DNA from 3 places in the Mesorhizobium sp. M0166 genome. Region 1 is predicted to be linked to each of the others. Evidence: predicted binding sites of a transcription regulator. Region 1 holds the regulator's gene; each other region holds the start of a gene.
The links. The regulator PhoB, encoded in region 1, activates phosphate uptake and scavenging genes when phosphate is short. The targets are predictions, from matches to a motif close to TGTCATNNANCTGTCAT.

Region 1 (9,962 bases):
CGGTCGACCGCGATGCGCTTTAGTGGCGGCTTCGTCTCGCCTCGACATGTCGCGCCAGTTCCGGCATTTCGAAGACATAGTCGCTCCAGGCCGATTCCGGTATCTGGCCGGCGAGATAGCACTCCAGCAACAGCCTCTGCTCGTGGTCAAGTGGCCTCGGTGCGCGTTCATGGTCCAACCCAAGTGAATGGAACAGATTCCTGGTCAGGTCCGCGACAGTGAAGTGGATCGACATTTGCGGTCTCCTCCTTGGCCGCTCAACGCCGAACCCAGGGCTAAGGTTTCAGCAACGGCCGGCCGGTAACGCCGGATTGATCGCGATGCGGAACCCGCCGCGCGCATCAAACGTCGCCGTGGCGGGCGTCCGCCGGCGTTGCTGCCGGTTCGTCTCAATCTTGAAATAAAAATGTAATATTGAATTTACACGAGTTGATCTAATACACTAGAGCTAAAGTCTCTGTCGGCAGTTCGATCTACTTCAATTAGGTGAAACTGATTTAGCCAGTACTTATCCATAGTCGACAAAGAAGAAATCCTGTTCTCGGCGCAACAAGGATAATGGTCGTTCCAATGACACGCTTCTGGCCCTTCACGATTCTGATGCTAGTGTCGGCAATAGCCGTTGCGCTCGGCACATCCTTCTCCTACGCGGATAGCTGCGGTGCTATCAGGAGCCAATTGGTTTCGGCGGGGCGCGGCGGCGGGACCAGCCCCGAGCTTGCCCAACTGCACCGGCAACTCGCCGCGCTTCAAAAGCTGGAGAGACAACGCCGATGCACGGTGAAAACGGCCGGCTTCTTCTTCAATCCCTGCGCAGACCTGGTCAGTAGCAAGGCGGAGGTGCAACGGCAAATCGCGAGACTGGCGAATTCGGGCAGGGACACGTCCGGATTGAAGGCCAGGTTTGTCGCGCTGGGCTGCGCCGCCCCGGCTGCCAAGAAACAGCAGGCGCAGCAACGCACAGCACCCAAAGCCCAGTCCGCAGGCACAACAATTGGCGGCAATCGGATGCTGTTTTGCGTTCGCTTGTCGGACGGATACTTCTTCCCCGCGCCAAAATCGCAGTTCGCCAAGAGCGACGATCTGAAGGAAACGGTCGATCAGTGCCGCTACATCTGCGACGATGCCGGCGTCGACCTCTATACGCTGAGCGACGCCACCCGCGAGACCGAAGAGATGGTCGCACTCGAGTCGGGAAAACCCTATGTGGAGCTACCTGCCGCGTTCCGGTACCGCGACGACGCGAATTTCAAGGCCTGCGACGTCAAGCGCTACTACCGGCGCGTCGCCGAACTCAGGGCACGAACCGTGACACCGGCCAACATGACCAACGCCATCATTCCGTTGCCGACGGCAAAGCCGGATTTTGGCATCGTCGCGGAAATTCCTGAATCCGGGATCGAAACCGCCGGTGCCGCTCCCGCAGAGGCAAAAACGCAGGCTACCGAGGTGCAAGGGGCTGCCCAGCATCAGTCGATCGAAAAAGCGGTCGGAGCGCGGCCGGTGAGAGTGGTCGGGCCGGCCTTTTTCCCGGCGGACTGACCAAGGCAGGCGGCGGTCCGAGACGGCGAACGGCTGGCCAGATAGCCTCTTCAAGGCCTGGAGGCGCGCGTCGACCGACGTCGCTGGTTATTCGCAGACCATGCGGGCCCGTTTGCCGGGCTCGCTGACGTTCCTGCAAGTTAGCGGCTTCGTCGGCTCCGGCGACGGCGGGTTGACGGCAACCCTCCTCCGTGGCGCTGCAACCGAAGCTGCGCTCCTGCGCACCGCCAGCCTTTTCGGCGTTTGCGGCGCCACTGGAAAGACGTCGGTCTCCAGTTGCGACTGTTCGGCTTGCGCCTGCGGCGAAGGCCGGTCCCAGAACCGGCGAACATCGAGCGGCTTGGGAATGATGACGGTGCCGTCATAGCTGCGCGCGCAGCCGCTTCCCAGAGGCAGCGCCAGGCACAGGAAGACAGGCAGAATCCGTCGAAACATCAGCAACACCCCTGCAAGCTTATAACGCTGCTTCGGCCTGACCGACAACCGGCGGAATAGGGCGGAGGGAGTAGATACGGTGAAGTAGAAGTCTTCGCACTTCCAGTCGAAGGCCTTGCTCGAAGATCGAGCGCCGGGTCGGGCGCGGATGGAGGTCCAGCGCGAGTTAGAAACGTGCGATTCGTCAACGCTTCCAGCGTAAGGCCATGGTGCGATCGCACCATACCAAAGCCGCGCTCAATCGCGACAATGGGATTCGAAGTTCCGCTCCTCCAGTTACGGGCGGGAGCAGCGACCGCCGGCAAGAAACAGGGTCAGATTTACCCCAACGGGCCTGTTTAGGCGATGGCGCGGCCATGACACGCTCTGGCTGCATGCAACGCGCTCCCGTCCGGCTTTTTTCTTTTCAAGGCCGGTGGCTGCGATCGCCGAGCAGACGATGCCGGGCCGGAATTCACGCAAGCTGCTGATTCCAACGGCAAAGCGCGGCCCACTCCGACAAAGGCCGCAGCCGCTCCTTCTTAACCCCGGCTGGACGACGTTACCGGAGCGACATGAAACTGTCATGCGACTGTAATAATCGGGGGCTATTGGCCTCAGCGGGCGCCGGAGGTATGGCGCCGAGAGACCATATTCCGAACAGGAGCAGGCCACATGAGACATTTCATCCGCTCGGCGGCCGTTGCGATTGCAATGGCTGCGGCGACGACCACCCTCACCCTGTCCGCCGCGCTCGCCGCGGACATCTCCGGCGCCGGCGCCACCTTCCCCTACCCGATCTATGCGAAGTGGGCCGACACCTACAAGAAAGACACCGGCGTTGGCCTTAACTACCAGTCGATCGGTTCCGGCGGCGGCATCAAGCAGATCAAGGCCAAGACCGTTACCTTCGGCGCTTCGGATGCGCCGCTGAAAGGCGAAGAGCTTGAAGCGTCCGGACTGGCTCAGTTCCCGATGGTGATGGGTGGCATCGTTCCCGTCGTCAATCTCGAAGGCATCAAGCCTGGCGAGTTGGTTCTCGACGGCCCGACGCTGGCCGACATCTTCCTCGGCAAGATCACGAGCTGGGATGACGCAGCGATCAAGAAGCTCAATCCAGACGTCAAGCTGCCTTCGCAGGCGATCGCGGTCGTTCACCGTTCCGATGGTTCGGGCACGACGTTCAACTTCACCTATTACCTCGGCGACGTCAGCGCGGACTGGAAAGAAAAGGTCGGCGTCGACAAGGCCGTGGAATGGCCCGTTGGCATCGGCGCCAAGGGCAATGAGGGCGTTGCCAACAACGTCTCCCAGACTGGCGGCGCGATCGGCTATGTCGAATACGCCTATGCCAAGCAGAACAAGCTCACCCACACCGACATGATCAACAAGGACGGCAAGAAGGTCGAGCCTGCCGCGGCGGCGTTTTCGGCGGCAGCGGCCAATGCCGACTGGAGCTCGCAGCCGGGCTATGGGGTGATCCTCGCCAACGAGCCGGGCGCCGAGTCCTGGCCGATGACGGCGGCGACGTGGATCCTCCTGTACAAGAAGCCGGACGACGCCGCGACCACCGGCGAGGCGCTCAAATTCTTCGCCTGGGCGTATGACAAGGGCGACGAGATGGCGGGCGAGCTGGACTACGTTCCGATGCCCGACAAGGTGGTCGAGAGCGTCAAGGCGATGTGGGCCAAGGAAGTCGTCGGCAGCGACGGCAAGCCGCTCTACTCGGCTATGTAATCTCCTCCAGGGAGGGCGTCGACGGCGCCCTCCCTGTTGCCTTTAATCGCGAGGACCCAATGACCATCGCTTCCGATGCCATGCCATCATCCGCAGCAGCCCGGGCCAGGGAAGCTACGGTGCGGCGCTTCGCGCTCACAGATGCCATATTCCGCGGTCTCACCCGCGCTTCCGCAATTCTTGTGCTGGTCATCCTCGGCGGTGTCGCGATCTCGCTGTTTGCCGGCTCATGGCAGGCGCTGTCCTCCTTCGGTTTTTCTTTCCTGACGACTGAGAGCTGGAATCCGGTCACGGAAAAATTTGGCGCACTGGCGCCGATCTACGGCACCCTGGTAACGGCGGCCATCGCCATCCTGATCGCGGTCCCGATCGGCATCGGCATTGCAATCTTTCTCACCGAGCTCTGCCCGCGCCCGCTCAGGCGCCCGATCGGCATAGCGGTCGAGCTATTGGCCGGCATTCCCTCGATCATCTACGGCATCTGGGGCCTGTTCGTGTTCGCGCCGTTCCTGCAGACGACGATACAGCCCTTCATAATCAACATCTTCCACGGCGTGCCGGGACTATCCAGCCTTTTCGCCGGCCCTCCTTACGGCATCGGCCTTCTGACCTCGGCGCTGATCCTCGCCATCATGGTGCTGCCCTTCATCACCTCGATCACCAAGGACGTCTTCGATACGGTGCCGGCGGTGCTGAAGGAATCGGCCTACGGCATCGGCTGCACGACATGGGAAGTGACCCGGCGCGTGGTCATTCCCTATACCCGCATCGGCATCATGGGCGGCGTCATGCTTGGCCTCGGCCGGGCGCTCGGCGAGACCATGGCGGTGACCTTCGTCATCGGCAACGCCCACCGCATCAGCGCCTCTCTGTTCGCGCCGGGCACGACCATCTCGGCCACCATCGCCAATGAATTCACCGAAGCCGACGGCGATCTCTACACCTCCTCGCTGGTTTCGCTCGGCCTGATCCTGTTCGTCATCACCTTCCTGATCCTTGCCGCCGCCCGCTATATGCTGATGCGGATCGACGCCCGTACGGGAGCCTGACCGATGTCGACATCCTCATCGCTCCACAGCCGCCGCAAAGCCAGGAATTCGGTGATGATGGCGCTTTGCGTCGTCGCCGCCGGCATCGGGCTTGCCTGGCTGGCGCTCATCCTCGGCGCGCTGGTCTATAAGGGCACGGCCGGGCTTTCGCTTGCGGTCTTCACCGAGATGACGCCACCACCGGGCGAGGCCGGCGGCCTGCTCAATGCCATTGCGGGAAGCCTGCTGATGACGATCATCGCTGTTGTCGTCGGCACGCCGATCGGCGTGCTGGCGGGAACCTACATGGCCGAATATGGACGTTTCTCGCGCATCACCACCGTCGTCCGCTTCATCAACGACATCCTGTTGTCGGCGCCGTCGATCATCATCGGCTTGTTCGTCTATGAGTTGATGGTGCGGCCAATGGGGCATTTCTCGGCCATTGCCGGCGCCGTTGCGCTTGCCATCCTGGTCATTCCGGTGGTCGTGCGCACCACCGAAGACATGCTCAACCTGGTGCCGAACGCATTACGTGAAGCCGGTGCCGCGATCGGCGCGCCGCGCTGGGTGGTGATCCGTTCGGTCGCCTACCGCGCCGCATTATCCGGCATCGTCACCGGCATATTGCTGGCGATAGCGCGCATTTCCGGCGAGACGGCGCCGCTGCTCTTCACCGCGCTCAACAACCAGTTCTGGAGCAGCAATATCAACGCGCCGATGGCCAGCCTGCCGGTGACCATCTTCCAGTTCGCTCTCAGCCCTTACGAGGAATGGCAGCAACTGGCGTGGACCGGCGCACTCATAATCACCCTGACGGTTCTGGGCTTGAGCATCCTCGCCCGCAGCCTTACCGGACGCAGAGAGGACAGATGACACAGATGTTGTCCCCGGACATGACGATGACCGAAACGGTCGCCGAGAAGACGAAGATCGAGGTCAAGAACCTCAACTTCTACTACGGCCAGAGCAAGGCGCTAAAGGACATCAGCCTGTCGCTGCCCGAGCGCAGCGTCACGGCCTTCATTGGGCCTTCGGGCTGCGGGAAATCGACGCTGCTGCGTGTGTTCAACCGCATCTATGAGCTCTACCCGAAACAGACAGCCGAGGGCCAGGTGCTGCTCGACGGCAAAAACATTCTCGACCGGTCGCAGGATCTCAACCTCCTCAGGACCAAGATCGGCATGGTGTTCCAGAAGCCGACGCCGTTCCCGATGTCGATCTACGAGAACATCGCCTTCGGCGTCAGGCTCTACGAAAACCTCGGCAAGTCCGAGATGGACGGCCGCGTCGAACAGGCGTTGAAGCGCGCCGCGCTGTGGAGCGAGGTCAAGGACAAACTCAACGCCAGCGGCTTGAGCCTGTCCGGCGGCCAGCAGCAGCGGCTCTGTATCGCCCGCACCGTGGCCGTGAAGCCGGAAGTCATTCTGCTCGACGAACCGGCGTCCGCACTCGACCCATTGTCGACCGCCAAGATCGAGGAACTGATCGACGAATTGCAAGCCGACTACACGATCGTCATCGTCACCCACAACATGCAGCAGGCGGCGCGCGTGTCGCGCCAGACCGCCTTCATGTATCTCGGTGAACTGGTCGAGTTCGACCGGACCGAGAAGATCTTCACGTCGCCCCGCGAGAAGCGCACGCAGGATTATATCACCGGCCGCTTCGGCTGAGCCGTTCCGATCATGCATATGAGGACAGGACCATGGGCGAACACACAGTCGCTTCTTTCGACGAGGATCTCGAGCAGATCAGCAAGCTGATCCGCGACATGGCCGACCTCGCCGGTTCGATGGTCGGCGGGGCGACCAAGGCCCTGTTGAATTCCGACAACGTGTTGGCGCAACGCGTCGTTTCCGACGACGCCATCATGGATGCGCGTCAACGCGAACTGGACGACCGCGCCATCACCCTGATCGCCAAACGCCAGCCGATGGCCCACGATCTTCGCCATGTGGTCGGAGCGATCCGCATGGCCGGCGACCTCGAACGCATCGGCGACCTTGCCAAGAATATCGCCAAGCGTGTGAGTGCGGTCGGCCTCAGCGTCACGCCGCGCGACTTGTCGCATTCCATCGACGCGATGGCGCAGCTGGTGCTCATCCAGGTGCAGGGCGTCATCGAGGAGTATGCTGCAGGCGATGCGGCCGCGTTGGCCAAGCTGCGTGCCGCCGACGAGCGCATTGACGTCAAATACACGTCCGTGTTCCGCGAGCTATTGACCTACATGATGGAAGATCCGCGCAACATCACCGCTTGCACGCACCTGCTGTTCTGCGCCAAGAATCTGGAGCGGATCGGCGACCATGTCACCAACATCGCCGAAAATGCGTATTATGTGCTGACCGGCGAGCAATTGCCGGTCAATCGTCCGAAGCAGGACGAAACGACAATGTCCGCGCCGGTGACATGATGGGGGTGCCCAGCTGATGATCGCACCACGAGTAATGGTGGTGGAGGACGAGGAGCCGTTGGGTGTGCTGCTCCGCTACAATCTCGAATCCGAAGGCTACCAGGTCGAGGTGGTGACACGCGGCGACGAAGCCGAGATCCGTTTGCAGGAGAATGTGCCCGACCTTCTGGTGCTCGACTGGATGATACCAGCGGTTTCCGGCATCGAGCTCTGCCGCCGGTTGCGGGTGCGCCCCGAAACCGAGCGGCTGCCGATCATCATGCTGACCGCGCGCGGCGAGGAGAGCGACCGGGTGCGCGGTCTTTCGACCGGCGCCGACGACTATCTGGTCAAACCGTTTTCTACACCGGAATTCATGGCCAGGGTCAAGGCGCTGCTGCGCCGCGCCAAGCCGGAAGTGCTGTCCAGCGTGCTGAAGGTCGGCGACATCGTGCTCGATCGCGAATCGCACAGGGTCTATCGCAAGAAGAGCGAGATCAGGCTCGGACCGACCGAATTCCGGCTGCTGGAGTTTATGATGCGGCATCCGGGCCGCGTCTTCTCGCGCAGCCAGTTGCTCGATAATGTCTGGGGCGAGACGATCTACATCGACGAACGCACAGTGGACGTCCATGTCGGCCGGCTGCGCAAAGCCGTCAATAACGGCCGCATGCCGGATGTCATCCGCACCATCCGCGGTGCCGGTTATGCGATCAGGGAAGATTGATCCGCCTGGTCAGGCGACGTTCTTTCGGACGCCGGGCCTCATTTGCGCGCCCGGCGCGAAAATCTCCTGGTCGACGAAGCTTAACGCCCGCATCGCGCAGCCTTCGCGGATCAGCGGCAATTCGTTCGGCTCAGTGTCGAAAGAGATCGAGCCGGAATGCTGGCCGCCGGCGGTCTGTGCGATTGCCTTGCGCAAGGCCGGCTCGATCAGATCGAAGGCGGCGGCACTGGCGCCGACCATCGCGACCGGTGCCGGATCGATCAGCGCGAACAGCGAGCCGAGACCGAAACCCAGCGCTTCGCCGGCCTTGCAGTAGGCCTCGCGTTCCGGCCCATCTTTCTCGCGCGCCCGGGCCGCCAGGGCGCGCATGTCGGCGTCGCTGACGTCGGCGACCGGTTCGCTGTCTTCGCTCATCTGCCTGGCGTTGCGCCAGATGGCGTAGTTGCCGGCATAGGCCTCGATGCAGCCGCGTCGTCCGCAACGGCAGAGCGCGCCGCCTGGACGATGGATCATGTGGCCAAACTCGCCGCCCGAGGAATGCGTGCCGGTGAACAGCTCGCCCTTCAACACTAGCCCCATGCCGATGCCATGCGAAAGCAGGATGGCGATGAAGTCGTCGCGATGGCGGTCCGGCTTGCGCCAGCGCAGAGCCACCGCCATCATATTGCAGTCGTTCTCCACCGTTGCCGGGATGCCGAATTCGTCCTCCAGCATGTCGGCAAAGGCAATGTCGGTCTGCGGCGTGATCGGCGACCACAGCATGGCGCGTGCAGGGGAGTCGGTAATGCCCTGGATAGCTAGGGCGATGCGGGCGACACTGCGGACGTCAAGGTCTGGATCCTCAAGTCGGCGCCGGACGATGGCCATGCATTCGCGGATCAGTTCGTCGCGCGGCATGGTCAGCGTGTCCAGCCGGCGCTGTTCCTCGGCGACCACCTGTCCCGCATAGTCGATAATGGCGGCCGACAGGAAATTCAGCGACAACACCACGGTCAACACCGCCGCAGCTTCCGGGTTGAGGGCGAGGCCGACCTGCGGACGACCGCGTTTCAACGAAACGGGCTCGCTTGCCTTGCTCTCGGCGAGGATGCCTTCCCGTATCAGGTCGGAGGAGATCGCCGATATGGTCGAATGGCTGAGGCCGGTGGTTGCTGCGATCTCAGTACGCGATGGCTGGCCGGCCCGGCGCACCGCCGAGATCACCATCGCCCGGTTGCGCCGGCGCAAATCGTCATGGCGGATTCCGACCGACATCGTTTTGCTTTCCTCCCGGTTGCCGCGGCCGCTCATGAACCGGAAGCCGTCGGTAATGTCCGACAAACAGTGTCGGATGCAGGCAAATAGTGTCAGATGCGGGTGGCGCTGTCATCGTTTATTCCGACGCTCGAAAAAACTCGCAAAGTCATCAAAATCCATCAGAATCGATGTTGACAGCAGCCGGAGATCGGGCCAGTATTTTTTCGAGGCTCGAAAAAATTAGAGCTTCTAAGCTGGTCTTTGAGCCAATTGGTCACGCCGTACGCGGCGCAGGGAGGATATGATGAAGAAATTCACGACCGCCATTCTGGCGGGTGTCGCCATGACGCTGGCGCTGGCGTCGGTGGCGCAGGCTAAAGACAAGGTCATCGGCGTTTCCTGGTCGAACTTCCAGGAAGAGCGCTGGAAGACCGACGAGGCCGCAATGAAGGCGGCCATCGAGGCCGCCGGCGACAAGTATATTTCCGCCGACGCGCAGTCCAACCCCGGCAAGCAGCTCACCGACGTCGAGAGCCTGATCTCGCAGGGCGCCAACGCACTGATCATCCTTGCGCAGGACGCCTCGGCCATCGGGCCGGCCGTGCAGAAGGCGCTGGACGAAGGTATTCCGGTTGTCGGCTACGACCGGCTGATCGAGAACAAGGACGTCTTTTACCTGACCTTTGACAACAAGGAAGTCGGCCGCATGCAGGCCCGCGAAGTGTTCAAGGTGAAGCCGGAAGGCAACTACGTCTTCATCAAGGGCTCGGGTGCCGATCCGAATGCCGATTTCCTGTTTGCCGGTTCGATGGAAGTGCTGAAGGACGCTATCGACAGGGGCAAGATCAAGAATGTCGGCGAGGCCTATACCGACGGCTGGCTG
Region 2 (9,962 bases), on a different contig from region 1:
GATCATGCTGTCGCTGCTGACGCAGTCGATCTCCAACGCCTCTTTCGCCATCTATTTTCCGAAATTCGTCGGCTCGATCTACGAATTGCTGTCGGCGCCGGTGTCCTATCTGGAGATCGTCATCGCCTATGTCGGGGGCGCGGCGACAAAGTCGATCGTGCTTGGCCTGATCATCCTGGCGACGGCCTCGCTGTTCGTGCCGCTGACGATCGAGCATCCGTTCTGGATGCTTGCCTTCCTGGTGCTGACGGCGGTGACCTTCAGCCTGTTCGGCTTTATCATCGGGATCTGGGCGAAGAGCTTCGAGCAACTGCAGCTGGTGCCGCTGCTGATCATCACGCCGCTGACCTTCCTCGGCGGCAGCTTCTATTCGATCAACATGCTGCCCGGCATCTGGCGCACGGTGACGCTGTTCAACCCGGTGGTCTACCTGGTCAGCGGCTTCCGCTGGAGCTTCTACGGCAAGTCCGACGTTTCGGTCGGCGTCAGCCTCGGCATGACGGTGGTCTTCCTGCTCGTCTGCATAGCAATCGTCGCCTGGATCTTCAGGACCGGCTACCGGCTGCGCAACTGATCGACTGGCCTTGTCCCGGCGAAGCAGCCTTATCGGTCGACGTTTCCTTTCCGAAGGCGATATAAGCCCGCGCCCGCGCCCCGGAGCCGGCGCTTGAATGCTCGATCTTGCTTTTTATGCATTGTTATATATCATGTTATAGATTTTGAGGTGAAGTGACCTATGGAAGACGTCATACGATCGCTTGGCTTCCTATGCCTGGGAAGCAGGCTGAAGCGTATAGGCGAGCAACTGCAAGCGGAGGCGCAGCGCCTGCTCGACCGGCTGGATGTTCCGGTTCAGGCGAGCCAATACCCCCTGCTGGCCGCGCTCGACAGGCTGGGTCCGTTGTCTGTCGGGGAACTGGCGCAATGCCTTGGCGTCGCGCAGCCGGGCGTAACGCGAAGCGTCTCGCTTCTGTCCGAATTGGGACTGCTCGAGGTCAGTCCGTCGACCGATGACCAGCGGCGCAGGATTGTCTCGCTTACTTGGGACGGCCGGCGGCTGGTCGATGTCGCAAAGCGCGACGTCTGGCCTTCCATCGAGAACGCCGTCGCGGATTTGTGCGCAGGTCTTTCGGGGCCGCTTCTTGAGCAGCTGGCTGCCATCGAGGATGGCCTCGCCGCGGCCCCTCTCGACCGTCGTGTAAAAAAGCCTGAGGGTGCCGCGCAATGAGACATCTGCTTGACCGCCCCGTCTGGAGCGCGCTTCAGACGCGACATTCGGCGTTCGCGCAAGGTAATGACCTCGCCAAGCGATATAGGCCGTCGATTGTTCCTTTCGCCGCCACTGGCGCGGACGCCCCGGATAGCCTGCGGGCGCTCGAAAGGCTTGTCTCCCCGGGCGAGAGTGTGATCCTGCTTCAAGCGGACGTGATTGCTCTGCCCACGGGGCTTTCCGCGACTTCGGCCGCAGCCGGGGTTCAGATGATTGCCGAGCAGCCATTGCAAACCGTGTCTGACAAACGCGTGCAACGTCTGACCCGAGACGATGCCGCTGAGATGCTCGCCCTGGCATTGCTCACCAAGCCTGGCCCATTCACGCTCGAAGCCTTGAGCCTGGGCGATTTCTGGGGTGTGAAAATCGAGGGCAGGCTTGCGGCGATGGCCGGCGAGCGCATGAAGCAGCCTGGCTATACCGAACTCAGCGGCGTGTGCTCACATCCGGAATTTCGCGGCGGTGGCCTGGGCAAGCTGCTGTCCCTGTTCGTGGCAAACCGGATAGTGGCGCGCGGCGAAGTTCCCTATCTCCACGCCTACGCCAGCAACGCCACGGCCATTAGATTATACGAGTCCATTGGCTTCAGGTTGCGAAGCACAATGAATGTGGCTGTGGTTCAGCGCACCGGATGAGTGTCGGCGCATGATGCGCAGCATGGATGCATCCCGTATCGGAAAGGAAGGATTTCGTATGGCCGAAATCCTTCCTTGAGACTGCAAGACCTTGCTGCGTGTCAGACCGCGATCTTGCCGCCGCCTTGCCTGGTAATGGCAACGACCGACGGGCGCACCGGCATGTCCGGCTTGAAGTCGGGCCAGCGGGTCGACAAATCCTCATAGTAGGACGGACGGCCGAAAGCCTCCCAGTCCTCGCCGCCGTCGCCCGGATGCTGGACGGCAACGAAGGCGGTCTGGTCGTCCGGCGCAAACAAGGGACCGCACATTTCGGCGCCGATCGGCACGCGGAAGAACAGCTTTGATGTCGCCCGCGCCGGCCCTTCCGTATCGACAGCCCACAGACCATCGGTGCGGCCGGTGGCTTTCGGGCCTTGGCCGTCGGTAGCGACCCAGAGGCGGCCGGCCGAATCGACCGCGCAATTGTCCGGCATGCCGAACCAGCCATTGGCGGTGGTTGCGGTCGAGAAGGTGGCGCCGACAGCGGCAACCGAGGGATCACCGCATTTCAGCAGGATTTCCCACCTGCCCTTTGTCGCGGTGAAATCACCGCCGTCCTCGACGATCTCGATGATGTGGCCAAAGGCATTTTCGGCACGCGGGTTGGCGGCGTCGACCTGATCGGCCTTGCGCTTCGAATTGTTGGTCAGCATGACATAGACCTTGCCGTTGGCGGCATTGGGCTGGATGTCTTCCGGGCGGTCCATCTTGGTGGCGCCGAGCAGGTCGGCGGCGCGGCGCGTTTCGATCAGCACGTCGGCCTGGCTGGCAAAGCCGTTCTCGGCCGTCAGCGGCCCCTGGCCGAAGACGATCGGCAGCCATTCGACCGAACCGTCGTCGGCAAACTTGGCGACATGCAAGGTGCCGTCGTCGAGCAAATCCATGTTGGCGGCGCGATCGTCTGGGTTGAACTTGCCTGTGGTGACGAACTTATAGACATAGTCGAAGCGCTCGTCGTCGCCGAGATAGAAGACGACACGGCCATCCTTGGCGACGATCGATTCGGCGCCCTCATGCTTGAAGCGCCCCATCGCGGTGCGCTTCCTCGGCGTCGAAGTCGGATCCTGGACGTCGACCTCGACGATCCAGCCGAAGCGGTTCGGCTCGTTCGGCTCCTTGCCGATGTCGAAACGGTCGTAATGCGCTGCCCATTCGTAGGCACCTTCGGGAATGCCGAGGCGCTTGTAATTGGCGGCTTCCTTATGGCCCTGCGGCAGCTCGCCTGAGAAATAGCCGTGGATGTTCTCCTCGGCCATGACATAGGTGCCCCATGGCGTGACGCCGCCGGCACAATTGTTGACGGTGCCTATGACCTTCGTGCCGGTCGGATCGGCGCTGGTCTTGACGCGGTCGTGGCCGGCGACGGGGCCGGAGAGCGCAATCTCGGTGTTGGAGGTGATGCGGCGGTTGAGCTTGCCGTTGCGAACGATCTGCCATTTGCCTGATAGCTTGCGGATCTCGACGATGGTGCCGCCATGCGCGGTCATCTCGACGTCGACTTGTTCCTTGCTGAGGGGCGCCTGCTTGGCCTTGCCGTCAACGATGGTGACGAGGCCCGGAAACATCAGGTGCGGATTGGTGTATTCGTGGTTGACCACCAGCAGGCCGTGCTCGGCCGAGCCGTCGATCGGGATATAGCCGACATAGTCGTTGTTGTAGCCGAACTGTCTGGCCTGGGCTTCCGCCGACTGTTTTGTCGGATCGAATTCGGGCGAATCGGCGAACAGCGGATCGCCCCAGCGCAGCAGCACATCGGCGTCATAGCCCGGTGCGACGTGATGCTTGTCGTCGATGCCGGCCTCGAGCTCGTCGAAAGCGAAGGCGGAGCCTTCGGCGGCGCGGGCGTTGTCGGCGGTGATCAGCGCCATCGGGCTGACGGTAGCGGCTATGGCCGAGACGGCAAGCGAGCCCTTGAGGAAGCCGCGGCGCGAGAACCGCGCGGCGATGATCTCACCCATGGTGCGGTTGTCGGTGGGATTGGCTCCTGGCCCGCCGTTTTCCTCGAGCAGGCTGGTGCGGAAATGGGCGTCAGGGGTGCGATGTTCGGTCGAGCGCTGTTCAGTCATGGGGGCCTGCCTCTGGCTGGATGGATTGCTGGAGCGTGTTGCCTGGCCAAATCCGGTATCGCCGGCAGGTCACAGTTTGATGACATGCCGGCTAATTGCCACCTGCGATTTCCTATCCAACATCGGGCCCGCTTGACCGCGACCGGCGCTTCGGAAACAAGAGCTGCGGCAGGCGCGTAGGGATCGCATCGGGAGGAACAAAAAGTGAGTTTCTGGGGACTTGGGCAGCTCTGCGTTTCGACGGTGATCTTCCTGCTGGCGGCGATGGCTGCAAAACAGTGGGGGCTGGCGCCGAGCCTCGGCAAGATCGTGCTGACGTTGGCGCTCTATTCGCTCGGCAATCTGATCATGCTGAGGCTGATCCGTGAATTCGGCATGTCGGTGTCGTTCAGCCTGTCGGCGGTGATCCAGCTGGTGTCGGTGAATGTGGTGGCGCTGGTCTTCTTCGGCGAGCGCGTCAATGCCTTACAGGCAACCGGCATCGTGCTTGCCATCGCAGCTGTGGCGCTGATCACGCTCGGGCCCTATCTGCAGAGGCTGTAACTGCGATCGGGCCGATGAAGAAGGTTGCAAGCAGACTGCGCAACTGGCTGGAGTTCCCGGTTCTGCTGGCCGGGCTGGTCATTGCCGGCGGGCTGTGGGGGTTCGAGGAGCTGATGGAGATGGCGCGGGCCACCACGCCGCATGCCTTCGATACCGAAATCCTGCTTGCCTTCCGCAAGGCCGGCCAGCCCGACAATCCGATCGGACCGGCGTGGCTGGAAGGGGCGATGCGCGACATCACCAGCCTCGGCAGCGCCAGCGTGCTGGTGCTGATTACCGCAGCAATGATCGTCTATCTGCTCCTTATCCGCAGGCCAGGCGCGGCGCTTCTCATGTTCGTCGCGGTAGCGGGCGGCCAGCTCCTGTCGAGCGTGCTGAAATTCGATATAGACCGGCCGCGCCCCGATCTGGTCTCGCATCTCGCCGACGTGGCATCGCTTTCGTTTCCGAGCGGCCACGCCATGCTGTCGGCGGTGACATATTTGACGCTGGGCAGCATGGCGGCGCGGTTTTTGCCCGGGCGGACAACGAAGATCTATGTACTCGGGCTGGCGGTGCTGACGACGGTGGTGGTCGGCATCAGCCGCATCTATCTCGGCGTCCACTGGCCGTCCGACGTATTGGCCGGCTGGTGTGCCGGCTTTGCCTGGGCGATGCTGTGCTGGCTTGCGGCTCGGTTCCTGCAACGATGGCTTGGGCAGGCCGACGGCACCTGACTCAAATCAGCCCGTTGATCAGGCCATGGCCGCAGCCTGCCAGCAGGAAAACCATCGACAGCAAGGCTGTCGAGGTCGCCAACGCTTTGAATATCACCCGCTCATCCTTTTGAAGTCGTGCCTGTGAAATCGGGATCGCAGTGGATGTTCCGCCAAACGATGCCGAGGTTTGTAGCATGACAGCGCATCGGCTGGCAAAGAGTGCTGTATGTTTCAAGTATGCAAGATGATTCTTGAACCATCATAATAATCAGGCGCTTCACCGCAGACACGCCGTATGCTGATCAACCACGGCGTCAAGCGGCCGCTGGTGACTTATGCCGCCTCGATCACGGATGCGCGGGCGCAGCTGAGGAAAGCCGCGCCCGCAGCCTGAGCCGATGGCTCGCTTAGTCGAGGCCTAATGCCGCGACCTCGCCCTCATTCATCAGCGGCACGAAGATGGTCGACCTACCGTCGGTGCCGATGTCGGCGCTGCCCGGCTTGAACGTCGCAACCGCTTGCGGCGTGCCGCCGGCTTTGTAGCGGTAGAGCGTGCCGGTCATATAGGCAGTGGCGTAGACGCTGCCGCCGATGGCAACGACGCCATCTAGGTTGGCGAACTTTTCTGCGCCGGGCAGTGGCGAAACGGCCTTGGTGGCGAGATCGACCGAGAGCAGGCCGCCTGGCTCCGCGGTGCTGAAATCTGATTTGATGCCCTTGCCCCACGAAGCGACGATCAGCCGGCCGCCATCGGCGAAGATGCCATTCGGCGAAGCAAGCGCCGCATCCCTGACGAACAGTTCCGGCCGGTCGCCATCGACGCGATAGATCGTGTCGGCCAGCATGTCCGTGACGTAGACCTTGCCGGACGCGTCGGCGGTCACGTCGTTGAGGAAGACGGCGTTCGGCACGTCGATCGTGGATGTTAGCTTGCCGCTTGCGAGATCGACGACGCGCACATGGGTGATATCGGCGACGTAGAGTTTGCCGTCGGCAATCGCCATGCCCTTGGGCGCGTCCATGCCGTCGGTCCAATGTTGCGTAACCATCTTGCCGTCCATCGACAGGACCGACAGATATCCATTGCCGTCGGCGTCGCCGGGATTGCCAACGATATTGGAGATGATGATGCGTTTGCCGGCGGCATCGAACAGCGCCGATTCCGGCTGCTCGAGGCCGCCGGCGCGCCAGAGTTCAGCGGCCTGAACTGCCGGCGCAGTCGCGATGCCGACGATGGCGAGAAGTATCGGTGTGAAGAGGCTTTTCATGGCTAGTCTCCTGTAATGGACTGGCGGAGAGCTAGGCTCTACGATACTTTTCGGGAAGATCTATCAGGACTAGTACCGAAGGCTGATACCAAATCGCGCAAACGAGGTGCATCCCATGAACGGCCTGATCTTCGAAGCGCTGAAGCGGACGCTTAAGGCCAAGGGCGTGACCTACCGCGTCCTTGCCGAGCGGATGGGCGTTTCCGAGCCGACGGTGAAACGCATCTTCCATGAGCGCAACTGCAAGCTCGACCGGCTGATGGAGATCTGCACTGCCGCCGGCGTGGAGTTGGAGAACGTGCTCGGCTCTATGAACAGAGGGCCGGGACCTGCCAACCAGATCGCGCCGGAGATCGAGCGCAAGCTCGCAGGGCGGCCGGCACTGCTGTTCGTCTTCGTCATGCTTTCCGAGAAATTCACGCCCGAAGGTATCATGCGCTCACAAGGGCTGAGCGAGGCTTCGATGTTCCTCTATCTGCGCGACCTCGAGGAACTCGGCCTGGTCGCGCTCGGTCGCGGCCTGTCGGCAAGGCTGCTGGTCGAGGCGCCGATCCAGTGGAATTTCGACGGGCCATTGCGGCCGCTGTTCGAGATGACCAACAAGAATTTCATCGGCTGGGCCATCACCCATCTTGAGCGCGAGGCGACATTCGTCAGCTTCTCCAGGCGGATGCGGCCGGAAACGGCGGAAATGGTCAGGCGCGAGGCGGAGGAATTGGCGGAGCGCGCCAAATTGCTTGCTCATCACGACCAGCACACGACGCCCGAAGACGGACTGGTCGGCTACAAATGGACGTTTGCGTTCGGCGCAACGCCGTTCCCGGTGATCATGCCGATCGGGCCGCATCCGCGCGACGCAGGCGCGCGGACGGACGATCGAGTTGCGGCCGCCCCAAACGGACGGCGTCTGCCGGCCTAGGTCAAGACGCAGAACGACCGAATCCGGGCTGTTGGCGGCAGCCAGTCTGACTGAGCTTCTCACCCCTGAGTATCGGCCGCAAACCGGTTATCAGAGCGTCCCATGCTCAACCACAAGATCGAGCGGCTATTCGGCGGTCTTGTTCGCCGCCACCTTGTCATCCCAGACCACATGCCGGTAGTCGAAGCCGTATTCCAGCGTCGGCTTGACGATGCGGAAATAGGGCGACAGGTCGAAGTCGCGCGGCGTGTAGAGCGAGTGGTGACGGATGTGCAGGATTTCCTTGCGCGAATAGCTCGACTGGGCCGAAGCACGGCCGGGCGCCCGGGTAATCTCGGGCAGGATCGGGTAGCGGATCTGGCCGTAAGCCTCCGCGATCAGCGACGAGCAGATGGCGCGCGTCGGGTCGCCGGAACCGAAAGCCAGCATGCGGCGGCGCCAACGCACCGGCACCGGCGGCGTCGGCAAGAAGTAGCGCAGCATGTCGAATATGTTCTTGAGATCGTATCTGAGACCGAGTCTGCCGATCATGAAGGCGACGACCGCTTCGCGATCGTCCGGAGCCAGGCCGCTCGCACGGCAGATGCGGGTATTGTAGCTGCGGTAGCGCGACAGCGGCACGGCGATGCAGCCATCGCCGAGCGTGACCTCGATCAGGCGCCGCCGCTCCGATCCGTCTTCCGGCTCCGGCAATGCATCGCCGACATAGAAGGCGGCATGCGACCAGGTCGACTGGGTGAGGTATTTGATTGCCGCCGAGATCTTCTGGTTGCCCTCGATGAGCAGGATGTCGCCGGGTTCGAGCGTGCGGCGCAGCGTTTCGGCGTCCGACGGCGTGTAGGGCTCGTAGCCGGACGATTCCTCCTGCAGCCGGCCGGCAAGCCAGCGGCCAAGTCGGTCCAGAAGCGTGTCGCCGGGCTCGGTCATGCCAGACGGCGATTACCACAGGGCGGCAAATTAGACCATGATCAGCCCACGCCAGGCGCGCCGGCGTCTGCCTGCTGCGGTACCGCTGTGAGATCTTCGCGCGCTTTACGGGCGAGCTTCCTCGTCGAGCGCTTCAGGCTGTCGCCGAAAAGCTCGGCCGCCTCGGCGAGGCAGGTCTTTTTCAGGCTCTTTTCCGAGCGTTTCAGCAGCTTGGCAAGCAACCGCGTGTCCTCAGGGGGGCCAAGCGGCTCGTCCTCGGCATCGAGAAGCGCGCGCATAACGAACACATCGTGCAATTCGCCGAGCCGCTCGCCCAATTCGTCGACGGCCTTGCGTCGCGTCTTGATCGACGTCGGCCACAACCTGCCGAGCAGCGACAGGTGCATGGCATGCGTCTTGGCCGCCTTGCGCAGATCGTGAAAGTCATCGGCTTCGCCGCGCGAAGCCGCCTTGTCCAGCGCTTTCCTGGCGCGGCGCAAAGTGGTGCGCGCGCCTTCGGCGAGCACGTCGGCAGCCTGCTCCGGCTGGTCGGGCAGAGCGAGCTTGTCGATCCGGACGACACCTTCCTCGCAAGCGGCGATCGCCGCGCCTATCGCAGCGTCAAGGCCTGCTCCGCCATGCAGTTCATGCTGGCGCGCAACGAGCCTGTCACGCACGGCATCGAGGCCGCCGGCACTTTGCTCGGGAAAGCTTGCCGCTAGCCGGTCGATTGTTTCGACCAGTGCAGTCGCCTCACGCGGGCCGGCAAGCAGGGCCGCTACCTGGCGGTAGCACTGGTTCTCGGTCACGCAGAATGTTTCGTCTCCGGAACGGACAAGGCGCAGCAAGGCGCGGACGTTCTTCAGCCGTTTGCGGCATTTGTGCAGTCCCTGTTCGGGCCTGTCACGCGCGGCGTTCAGATGGTCGAGCGCCTTGCCGATTTCCTCGGCAAGGATGCGCCTGACCTCGCCGGTCAGCGACATGCGCGGATCGATACGAAAGCTCATGCGACGATCTCCGGAATCCCCCCAAGGGCGAGCGACGCGTTGTAAAATCTCGGCTCGCCGGTGACTTCACGGCCGAGCCAATCTGGCAGCATTTCGTCCGGTACATCCTCCGGCGTCTCGAGCTCGGCGATCACCAACCCCGCAAGCGTCCCGCCGAAGACATCGACTTCGTAGCGATAACCGCGGTGTCTAACATGGTGGCGTGTCTTCTCGATGACATGTCCGATGGCAAAGGCCTGCATCTCCTGCGCCTCCGCCAAAGGTACTGGATATTCGAATTCATCGCGCACGCGTGCCTGGCTGCCGAACTTGAGCGTCAGCTTGGCGGCCGCATCGTTGCTGATGCGCACACGCACCGTACGGCTGGGTTCGGCGACAAGATAGAATTGACGGATATGAATGTCCGCCTCGATCATCGCCCGCCATTCCTCACCTGAGACCAGGAATTTACGCTCGATTTCCTTGCCCATGGCCAGGCACTAAAGCGCGCACGGCCAGAGTTGGCAAGCCGCTTGACCGCACTTGACTTTAATCATTCGATTGATTAAATTATCGGCCATGATCAAATCGCCCAGCGCCAGCGGCCCTCCTCATGAGGCGCCCAAGAC
Region 3 (9,962 bases), on a different contig from region 1:
CGCACCCTCGAGCGTGTCGACGACAGGAACGCCGGCCAGGAACTCCGCCTCGATGGCGTTGACGATGACGATGTCGGTCAACGCGATCAGTTCGGCTGACAGCTTTCGCGCCGGCGCCGCGTTGAGGACGACGCGGCCGCCATGCGCCTTCACCGCCCGCGCCGCGACAATGTTGGCGGCGTCCGTCACCTCGTTCTGCAGCAGCAGCACCGTCGTTTGCGCGATCAGCTCACCCGCCTCCGCAATCTCCTTTTCGCCGAGAGTGAGATTGCTGCCCGAGACGATCACCGCGCCATAGTCGCCGCTGGCGTCGAAGATCGCCACGCTCATGCCCGAGCCGGCGCCGGGAGCCACTCCCACGAAGCGCCGGTCAACGTCGTTGCGATCGAGATTGTCGAGAAGCGCCCGGCCGAAATCGTCATCGCCGACAGCACCGATCATTGCCGCACGCACACCGGCCCGCGCTGCCGACACCGCCTGGTTGCCGCCCTTGCCGCCGCATTTTGGATGCCAGGCATGGCCGGTCACCGTTTCGCCCTTGCGTGGGCGATCGGGGGCTTCGACCATGATATCGTAATGCAGGCTGCCGAATACGGTCACCAGCGGCGGGGAAGCCGTCATGTGCCCCAGACCTTCATGAGCCGCTTGCCTTTCATGAGTTCTTATCTTTCCGTTTCGACGTCACCGCAGACATGGTGCGGCCGAGATTGCGCTCCGCCGCCTGGTAGTCGCGTTGCGCGACCGCGACGAACAGCGCGTCGAGAATGTTGAGCTGGGCAATGCGCGCCGCTGCGTTCTCACCCATCAACGGCGAGCCTTGCGCGGTCGAGCAGAGCACGATGTCGGCCACGGCTGCCAATGGCGAGTTGTCATAGTTGGTGATAGCCAGCGTGCGCGCGCCGCTTTTGCGCGCAAGTTGGATGGCGTCGATGACGGCGCTCGTGTTGCCGGAATGCGAGAAGCCGACAGCAATGTCGTCGGCGCCGAGCAGCGAGGCCGACATTAGCATCATGTGCGAATCGTCGTAGACAGAGGTGCGGATGCCGATGCGCAGGAATTTGTGCGAAACGTCGCGTGCGATCTGCGCCGAGCCGCCGACGCCGTAGAAATCGCGATTCCTGGCGCGGTAAAGCAGATCGGCTGCACGGTCGAAATCGTCCATGTCGAGAATGGCCAGCGTCTCCTCCAGCGCCTGGATGGAGGTGCGGAACACCTTCTGCACGATCTCGGCTGAACTGTCGTCCACCGACAGCTCCTGATGCATCTCGGCGGTCGGCAGGCGGCTGTACTCATAAACGGCGGTGCGAAAATCGCGATAGCCGGAGAAGCCGAGCTTCTTGGCGATCTTGACCACCATCGCCTCCGACACACCGGCCTCCTCGGCGATCTGCTTGAGCGGTATGGTCTCGTCGAAGCCGCGCCGTCCGAAGACGGTTTCAACCACCTTCGCCTCGAGCGGCGTCAGATGCGGCATCATCATGCGGATGCGCGGTCCTACTGCTTTCAGGTCCAGGCCGGTCAAGGTCATCCACGTCCCCTCGTCACGCGATCGATAAGCATCGCGGCGAGGATTATAAGGCCAGTTGCCAAGAGCTGATAGAAGGACTGCACGTTCATCAGCGTCAGGCCGTTGCGCATGCTGCCGAGGATGACGGCACCCAGGATCGTGCCGACTACGCTGCCCTTGCCGCCCATCAGCGAAGCACCGCCGATCGCCGCCGCTGCTATGGCGTCGAGCTCCCAGAGATTGCCCAGAATGGGTTCGGCCGCACCCAGCCGGCCGATCAGGACCTGCGCTGCAAGCGCTGCCAGCAGGCCCGAGATCATATAGGCGGCGATCTTGGTGCGGGCGATCGGCACGCCGGCTATGTAGGCCGCCTCCTCATTGCCGCCGACGGCGAGCAGATATTCGCCGAACGGCGTCTTCTTGAGGATGATCCAGGCAATCAGCGCGACCACGGCCACGATGATGACCGCCAACGGCAATCCGAACAGCGAGCCGTTGAAGATGGCGCGAAAGCCGGCAGGCAGGCCGAGCACCGGATTGCCGCCGGTATAGATCAGCGCCAGCGCCCGGTAGGTGCTCAGCGTGCCGAGCGTGACGATGAAAGGCTGCAGCCCGACATAGGCGACCAGCACGCCGTTGAGCAGTCCGCAGGCAAGGCCGATGGCGAAGCCGGCGGCGATGGCCAGCGGAAACGGCACGCCGGCAACCAGCATCGAGGCCGAGATGACGGCCGAAAGGGCTGCCGTCGGCCCGACGGACAGGTCGATGCCGCCCGAGATGATCACCAGCGTCATGCCCAACGCCAGGCAGGCATTGATGCTCGACTGCTGCAGGATGTTGATCAGGTTACGCTCGGCAAAAAAGCCGGGGACCAGCGCCCCGAAGACGGCAAGGATCACCACCAGGCCGATCAGCGTGCCGGCGTCGCGCACGGAAAACCGGTGCAGGAAATCTGCCCTTGGGCGCGCTGCTGTGTGTTGCGTTATATCGGTCATCCGCTGGTCCTGTCCGTTATGCACCGGCCCGATGGCCTTGCGCCTTGCCGGCCTCAATCTCCGTTTGGGGTATGGCGTGCGCGGCGATCACGTGTTCGCTGAGACTTGCGCGGCCCAGTTCGGCGGCGACCGTGCCGTCGCGCATGACCAGCACGCGGTCGGCGAGCCGGATCACCTCGGGGAGTTCGGACGACACGACGATTACCGAATGGCCTTCGGCGGCGAGTTCCTCGATCAGGTGGTAGATCTCCGCCTTGGCCCCGACATCGATGCCGCGCGTCGGCTCGTCGAACAGAAGGATTCGCGTTCCCGCCGCCAGCCAGCGGCCGATGATCGCCTTCTGCTGGTTGCCGCCGCTGAATAGGCGGATCGGCCGGTCGAGCAGGAACGGTCTGAGATTGACGCGTTTCATCTTCTCGGCTGCCACGCGCTTCAGCCTGATGTGATCGATGACGCCGCGCGGCGCGAACACGCCCATCGACGCCAGCGCCATGTTGCTGGAGATCGACCGCAACGGCACGATGCCTTCGCGCTTGCGCTCCTCCGGCACCAGGCCAATGCCGGCCGCAATCGCGTCGCGCGGACTGGAAAGCTTTACCGCCTTGCCGTCGATCTCTATCGCGCCTGATGAGGCCCGGTCGGCACCGGCGAGCAGCCGCAGCAGTTCGGTGCGGCCCGACCCGACCAGGCCGGCAATGCCCAACACCTCGCCGCGATGCAGCTCGAACGAAACGTCATGGACCTTGGTCGCCGAGGCAAGGCCACGCACACTCAGCCTGATCTCGGCGGAAGCATGCGAGCGGTGCTGTTCCTGGGCAAGCTCGCGGCCGACCATCATCGAAACGACGGCCTTTTCCGAGACCTGTGCGATATCGACGGACCCGACCACGGCGCCGTCGCGCATGATGGTGGCGCGCTGGCAGATGCCGAACACCTCGTCCAGCTTGTGCGAGACATAAACGACGGCGACACCGCCGCGCGCCAGACCGGCAATCACCTCGGCCAGTCGTTCGAACTCGCTCGGCGTGAGGCTCGACGTCGGCTCGTCCATCGCCACGATTCTGGCGCGGTCGAGCAGCGCCCGGCCGATCTCGACGATCTGCCGCTGCGCCACCTTCAGGCTGCCCAGCGGGGCTGCCGGATCGATGGTCGGGTCGATGGCGGCCAGCGCTTCCGCAGCACGGCGTTCCTGCTCGCGCCGTGCGACGAAGACGCCGCCGCGCGTCAGCGGATGGCCGAGAAACATGTTCTGCGCGACGCTGAGACGTGGCACCTGCTGTAATTCCTGATGGATCATCGCCACACCGGCGGCGCGCGCCGCGACCGGGGTGTTCAGCATGGCCGGCTTTCCGTCGATGAGCACGCGTCCCGCTGTCGGCCGGTAGACGCCTGACAGGATGCGCAGCAGCGTCGACTTGCCGGCACCGTTTTCGCCAAGCAGGCCATGGATTTCGCCGGCGCCGACCGAAAAGGACACATCGCTCAGCGCCCGTACGGCCGGAAACAGCTTGGAAATGCTCTCGAATTGCAGCCGCGCTGGCATTGCTTCAGTTCTCCAGGCAAGGGTGCCGACCCAAGGCCGGCACCCGCCGCCCCTGCTCTATTGGCCCACTGCCGCGTCCTCGAGCAGCGCCTTGCGCACGGAATCGCCACCGCCTGAGTAACGGTCGGCATTGTCCTTGGTGATCAGCGCCTGCGGCGTGGCGACGACGCGCGGCAGCTTCTGCCCGGCCACCAGCCGCAGCGCCGATTCCAGCGCCACCTCGCCGGTCAGCACCGGGAAAGAATCGACGGTACCGGTCAGCTCGCCGGCGCGGATCGAGGCATAAGCGTCGGAAATCCCGTCGGTGCCGAAGACGGCGACTTTGTCCTGCAGGCCGGCGGCCTTGACCGCTTCGACGATGCCCAGCGCCATGCCGTCATTGTTGGCATAGAAGCCGATCAGGTCGGGGTGCTGCTGCAGGATGTTGGTGGCCGCGTCGTAGGAGGTCTGGCGATCCCAGTTGCCGGGGACGCTGGCGACGACCTCGAATTTGCCAGCCTCGGTGATGGTGGTCTTGAAGCCGTCGGTGCGCTGGACGGCGGCGTAGACGCCGGCCTGGCCTTCGACGATGGCAACCTTGCCGCCATCCGGCCGATTCTTGATGAACCATTTGGCGACGCGCACGCCGTTGTCGCGCTGGACATTGCCGACATAGTGCTCGGCCTGCGGGATGACCGCGTCATTGACGTTAACCACCGGCACATTGGCTGCCTTGGCCTGTTCCATGATCGGCTGCAAGTTGGAGTCGGTCTGCGGCGAGACGAGAAGCACGTTGTAGCCTTGCGTGACCAGGCCTTCGGCGATGGTGAGCTGCCCGAGCTGGTCGCCCTCGCTTTGCGCCGCTTGGTAGACGACGGGCACGCCGGTGCGGTCGCCGAACGACTTGTAGCCCTCTCCCAGCGAGCGCCAGTATTCGTTGGTCAGCGTCTTGGAGACCGCACCCGCCTTGGTGCCCTCGGGCAGCTTGGGGAAAGCCCCGAACTTGGCCTCGAGCTGCGACCAGTCGATGCGATCCTTCTCGGTGTCGGAATTGAGCGGCGCGAGGTCCGCGGAAAACGACGACCCTATGGACAGCGCCATCAGTGCAGCGGTAGCGGTGGCAAGCAGAAATTTCATGGTCTTTCCTCCCTTGTTGAAAACAGTGATGGCCCCGGCCTCAGCTGTCCGGCCCGAGCATGGCTTCCTGGATTATGGCCTGCGAGGCGACCGCGTCCTGACGGTCGATGGCAGTGGATAGGCGATTGTCCTTTTCCAGCCGATCGACGACGCGCAGCATGCGCTTGACAGTCGCGATGTTGACTTCGCATTCGTGGACCGGGTCGAGCCCGGTCATGTCGGGGAACGTGTCGAAGTAGATTGCCCCGGCATAGCCGTCGCGGCGGATCTGCCTGAGCAGCTCGATCGTCTGCAGCGTGTGCACTGCGCCGACCATCAGGCCGTCGTCGCGCTTGGCGTAGCCGTCGTTGAGATGCACGCCGAGCAGCTTGCTATGGCGCGCCACGAGTGCTGCGGCAAAGGCCGGCTGCTCGTCGGCATAGAGCACATGCGCGAAATCGAGCGTCACGCCGAGATTGGGCAGGCCGATCTCGCGGATCGCCAGCAATGTCGTCGCCGCATCGGGCATCAGGCTGTAGGAGCGCGGCTCGTTGGGTTTGTATTCAAGGCTGATCTGACAGCCCGGGTCATGCGCCACTACTTCACGAATGCCATCGATTTCGTGTTGCCAGAGTGTTGCGTAGTCAGCTTGGAAGGCGTAGTCGAAGCCATCCTGCCCCAACCACAATGTCATCAGGCTGGCGCCGGCCTCGCGCGCGGCGTCGATGCCGGCCTTGGTCAGGTCGATGGCCTCGCGGCGAACGGAAGGATCCGGGTTGGTGAAGGCGCCGAGCTTGAAAGCCGGGTTAGAGTAGTAGCGCATGGCGAAGCCATTGATCGAAAGCCCGAAATCGCCGAGTTTGCGCGCCATTTCCGCAGGTTTTTCATCGACATGGTCGGGAAAGTTGAGGTCGAGATCGGTCAACTCCGCAACCTTCGCCGCACGTGCCGCCATTTGCAGCATGGACGGTTTGCCGACAAGATCGGGCCACTCGGACTGTGGCCGCGAGGCAAAGGAATTGAGGCGGGTGGCGAAACGATAGGCGGTCATCGGGGTCCTTTCATTGTCATAACTTTACACAAGAATGATTACTTGTAAAGTTGTTAATTGCTCGCTCGGCGACGACGAATTCGCCATACCCAGGCCAGTTGCGACCACGGGGGACAAGCAAGCGCGGCACTGTCACGCAAGTATCACGTTCGCGTCCTAGATCGCTTCTCCGAAGGCTTACGCGGCGTCCTTGATGCGACGCGACGCCTTTTCAGATCCCGGCAGCTTTGTCTCAAGGAGGATATCCATGAAAAACCTGCACCGAACCGCGTCCCTCGCCGTCGCGCTGGCGATGTTCACCGCCTTGACCCCGGCCTTGGCTGAAAACGCCGCGACAGTCGGCGGCGTCAGCTTCGTCAACAAGGGCCTAGTCGGTGTCGGCCGCATCCCGGCCAGCCAGAAGGACAAGTTCGGCGAGACGTTTGGGTCCGGCTCCGGCATGTCGATCGATGCTGCCGGCTGGACCCATGGGGCGGACGGCTACAAGGGCTCGCTTTGGCTGCTGCCGGATCGCGGCTACAATGTCGTCGGCACCACCGACTATCGCTCGCGTTTCAACACGATCGCCATCGAGTTCGCGCCGGCCGCGCCGGGTGCCACACCAGCCGCCGGGCAGGAACAGTCGGGCCTCAAGGCAACCTTAGCCGACACCATGCTTTTGACCGACGACAAGGGCGCCGACGCAACCGGCCTCGATCCGCTCAACGGCGTGCGCGCCGCGGCCGACGACATGCCGATCCTGCCCGAAGCCAACGGCAAGCTTGCGCTCGACAACGAGGCGATCGTGCGGCTGCCCGACGGCACCATGTTCATCTCGGACGAATACGGCCCGAACATCTATCGCTTCTCCGCCAATGGGCGTCTGATGTCGGCAACGCAGCCGCCGGCGGCGCTTGTCCCGATGCGTCATGGCACGCCGAACTTCGCGTCCGACAATCCGGGACCTGGCGCGGCGGACCCAGATCCGAAGGATCCCGAAACCGGCCGCCAGAACAACCAGGGCCTTGAAGGCATGGCACTGACGCCCGACGGCAAGTTCCTGATCGCCGTGCTGCAGTCGGCACCCAGACAAGATGGCGGCGATTCGCCCTCGACGCGCCGGAACACGCGCGCGCTGGTCTACGATGCTTCGGATCCTGACCAACTCAAGCTCGCGCATGAATATGTCGTGCCGCTGCCGGTGTTCACCGATGCCAAGGGCAAAACCAAGATCGCCGCGCAGAGCGAAATCGTGGCGCTGTCGGACAAGACCTTCCTGATGCTGGCGCGCGACAGCGGCAACGGCCAAGGGCTGAAGGGCGACACTTCGCTCCATCGCGAGATCAGCATCGTCGATGTGTCGGCGGCAACCGATATCGCCGGCACAGAGTTCGACAAGGACAAGCCGGTTGCGCCCAAGGGTGAGCTCGATGCATCGGTGACGCCCGCCAAGCTGACGCCGTTCATCGACATCAACGACAAGAGCGAGCTCGGCCGCTTCGGGCTGCACAATGGCGCGCCCAACGACCGCAACAACCTCTCAGAGAAGTGGGAGGCGATGTCGGTGGTGAGCGTCCTCGATCCAAAGCTCCCCGACGACTATTTCCTGTTGGTCGCCAATGATAATGACTTCCTCACGCAGGACGGCTCCCAGGTCGGCGCGACCTACAAGGCCGAGGATGGCGCCGATGTCGACACCATGTTCCTGGTCTATCAGGTCATGATTCCCGGCCTCGCCAAGAAGTAGTGGCACCCATACAGGCGGACGCGCCGAACGCGTCCGCCTGAGCTGGCGCGATTGAACGGTCGCGTTTCCGCAGTTGCGGCGCGCCCGCGCAAGGGCGGTGCCCTGGTGTGCTGCAAAACCTGCGACTGACGATCCAGTCGAAGGCACTTACCTCAACATCTCCGCGTCCTTTGGGACGCCAGCATCGATCGGCTCGGCTGTCCTGTCCGACACGGCGGCGATCTTCCCGGCGGCCGACAGGTTCGGGCGCACGAAGACCGGCGCGACGCCGTCGACGCGGCTGTAGAGGTCGATAATGTCCTGATTCATGAAGCGCACACAGCCGGAGGAAGCGTTCTTCCCGATGGAATCCCACTCGGGCGTGCCGTGCAGCCGATACATCGTGTCCTTGCCGTCGCGGAAGAGATACAGCGCGCGGGCGCCAAGCGGGCTCTGCGGGCCGGGCGGCATGCCGTCCTTGTATTTCGCCAGTTCCGGTCGGCGTTGGATCATTTCCGGCGGCGGCGTCCATACCGGCCACTTCTTTCTCGCCTGAACCACGGCGCTGCCGGTCCATCCGAAACCGGCCTTGCCGAGGCTGACGCCATAGCGAATTGCCTTGCCGCCGTCGCGCACCAGATAGAGGAAGTGCTCGGAAGTATCGACGACCATCGTGCCCGGTTTTTCGCCGGTCGGGTCGGACACGATTTGGCGCACGAACTTCGGATTGATCTTGGCTACCGGGATTGCCGGCAGTTGATAGCCCTCGTCGACGCGCGCCGCATACATGCTTGCCGCATCGCCGAGAGCCGGCTCGCTCGGCGCCGCTGTCACCGGCGGCGCCGCCACGTCCGTCGTGGTGCACGACGAAAGAGCCACGGAGGCCGCGCCCAGAGCGGATGCACCGAGAAAGGCGCGCCGGTTCAGGCGCTCAAAAAACAACGGAATATCAGACATGAGCCCCCCGGCTTACCCATGAGATCCAGGAAAATGCGGCCCCACGCATGCAGGATCAATATACGATTCCGGAAACTTTGAGAAATGCTTAGATCAAGGCACGCCAGGCGGAATTTGCGACGCCGCATCGACCTCTCCCGTTAAATCGGCAATCATTGCGGACTCAAGACAAGCCTTCGCCGAGTTGCCTGCCATGGACGACAACATGCCCCCGCGCCGGCGGACCGGCGACCTCACCAGTGGGCCTATCCCGCGCACCCTTTTACTGTTTGCCCTGCCGGTGCTCGGCTCCAATGTGCTGCAATCGCTCAACGGCTCGATCAATGCCGTGTGGGTCGGCCGTTTGCTCGGTGAAGCGGCGCTGACCGCCACGTCCAATGCAAACCTCGTGCTGTTTCTCATCCTCGGCACTGTCTTCGGCATCGGCATGGCGGCGACCATCCTGGTCGCGCAATCCGTCGGCGCTCGTGACCTGCCCGAAGCCCGGCGCATCGTCGGCACCAGCGCCACCTTCTTCTTCCTCGTCTCGGTGGTGTTCGCTGTCTGCGGCTGGATCTGGGTCGATGCGATCCTCGATGCACTCGGCACGCCGGCCGATGCTTTGCCGCTGGCGCGCTCCTATCTGCGCATCATCTTCCTGGCCGTGCCGATGATGAACCTGCTCTCCTTCGTCATGACAGTGCTGCGCGGCGCCGGCGACTCGCGCACGCCTTTCCTCTTCATGGCGCTGGCCGTCGTGCTCGACGTCATTTTGAACCCGTTGCTCATCCTCGGCATCGGCCCGTTCCCCGAACTCGGCATCGCCGGCTCGGCAGCCTCGACGCTGATCGGCCAGACGGTAAGCGTGGTTGCCATCCTGGTCGTGCTTTATGCGCGCAAGCACCCGCTGCGGCTGGCCGGCGCCAATCTTGCTCTGCTGCGGCCGGACCCGGCGCTGCTGCGACTTGTCGTCTTCAAGGGCGTGCCGATGGGCCTGCAGATGATCGTCGTCTCGTCCGCGGCTCTGACGGTGATGGGCATGGTCAATTCGTACGGCTCGCAGGTCGCAGCCGCCTACGGCATAGCCGCACAGCTCTGGACCTATATCCAGATGCCGGCACTCGCCATCG

Region 2: the regulator PhoB is predicted to act here: its motif matches at 4,082-4,098, upstream of NKJ46_RS11975 (PhoX family protein).
Region 3: the regulator PhoB is predicted to act here: its motif matches at 6,322-6,338, upstream of NKJ46_RS20900 (esterase-like activity of phytase family protein).

Annotation. Positions count from the first base shown of each region.
Region 1 covers NZ_JAMYTD010000016.1:69,046-79,007, forward strand. The annotation lists gene NKJ46_RS18605 (hypothetical protein) at 20-235, opposite strand; gene NKJ46_RS18610 (DUF2865 domain-containing protein) at 571-1,542, shown strand; gene NKJ46_RS18615 (hypothetical protein) at 1,630-1,977, opposite strand; gene pstS (phosphate ABC transporter substrate-binding protein PstS) at 2,632-3,693, shown strand; gene pstC (phosphate ABC transporter permease subunit PstC) at 3,753-4,742, shown strand; gene pstA (phosphate ABC transporter permease PstA) at 4,746-5,597, shown strand; gene pstB (phosphate ABC transporter ATP-binding protein PstB) at 5,594-6,397, shown strand; gene phoU (phosphate signaling complex protein PhoU) at 6,430-7,137, shown strand; gene phoB (phosphate regulon transcriptional regulator PhoB) at 7,154-7,843, shown strand; gene NKJ46_RS18650 (ROK family protein) at 7,853-9,097, opposite strand; gene xylF (D-xylose ABC transporter substrate-binding protein) at 9,384-9,962, shown strand, end outside.
Region 2 covers NZ_JAMYTD010000008.1:13,671-23,632, forward strand. The annotation lists gene NKJ46_RS11960 (ABC transporter permease) at 1-574, shown strand, start outside; gene NKJ46_RS11965 (MarR family winged helix-turn-helix transcriptional regulator) at 737-1,228, shown strand; gene NKJ46_RS11970 (GNAT family N-acetyltransferase) at 1,225-1,905, shown strand; gene NKJ46_RS11975 (PhoX family protein) at 2,007-4,013, opposite strand; gene NKJ46_RS11980 (hypothetical protein) at 4,218-4,556, shown strand; gene NKJ46_RS11985 (phosphatase PAP2 family protein) at 4,571-5,272, shown strand; gene NKJ46_RS11990 (SMP-30/gluconolactonase/LRE family protein) at 5,662-6,522, opposite strand; gene NKJ46_RS11995 (helix-turn-helix domain-containing protein) at 6,638-7,441, shown strand; gene NKJ46_RS12000 (C40 family peptidase) at 7,568-8,368, opposite strand; gene NKJ46_RS12005 (CHAD domain-containing protein) at 8,410-9,354, opposite strand; gene NKJ46_RS12010 (CYTH domain-containing protein) at 9,351-9,824, opposite strand; gene NKJ46_RS12015 (CerR family C-terminal domain-containing protein) at 9,913-9,962, shown strand, end outside.
Region 3 covers NZ_JAMYTD010000019.1:98,088-108,049, forward strand. The annotation lists gene NKJ46_RS20870 (ribokinase) at 1-621, opposite strand, end outside; gene NKJ46_RS20875 (MurR/RpiR family transcriptional regulator) at 653-1,528, opposite strand; gene NKJ46_RS20880 (ABC transporter permease) at 1,525-2,502, opposite strand; gene NKJ46_RS20885 (sugar ABC transporter ATP-binding protein) at 2,519-4,045, opposite strand; gene NKJ46_RS20890 (sugar ABC transporter substrate-binding protein) at 4,103-5,161, opposite strand; gene NKJ46_RS20895 (TIM barrel protein) at 5,202-6,191, opposite strand; gene NKJ46_RS20900 (esterase-like activity of phytase family protein) at 6,439-7,917, shown strand; gene NKJ46_RS20905 (L,D-transpeptidase) at 8,065-8,853, opposite strand; gene NKJ46_RS20910 (MATE family efflux transporter) at 9,047-9,962, shown strand, end outside.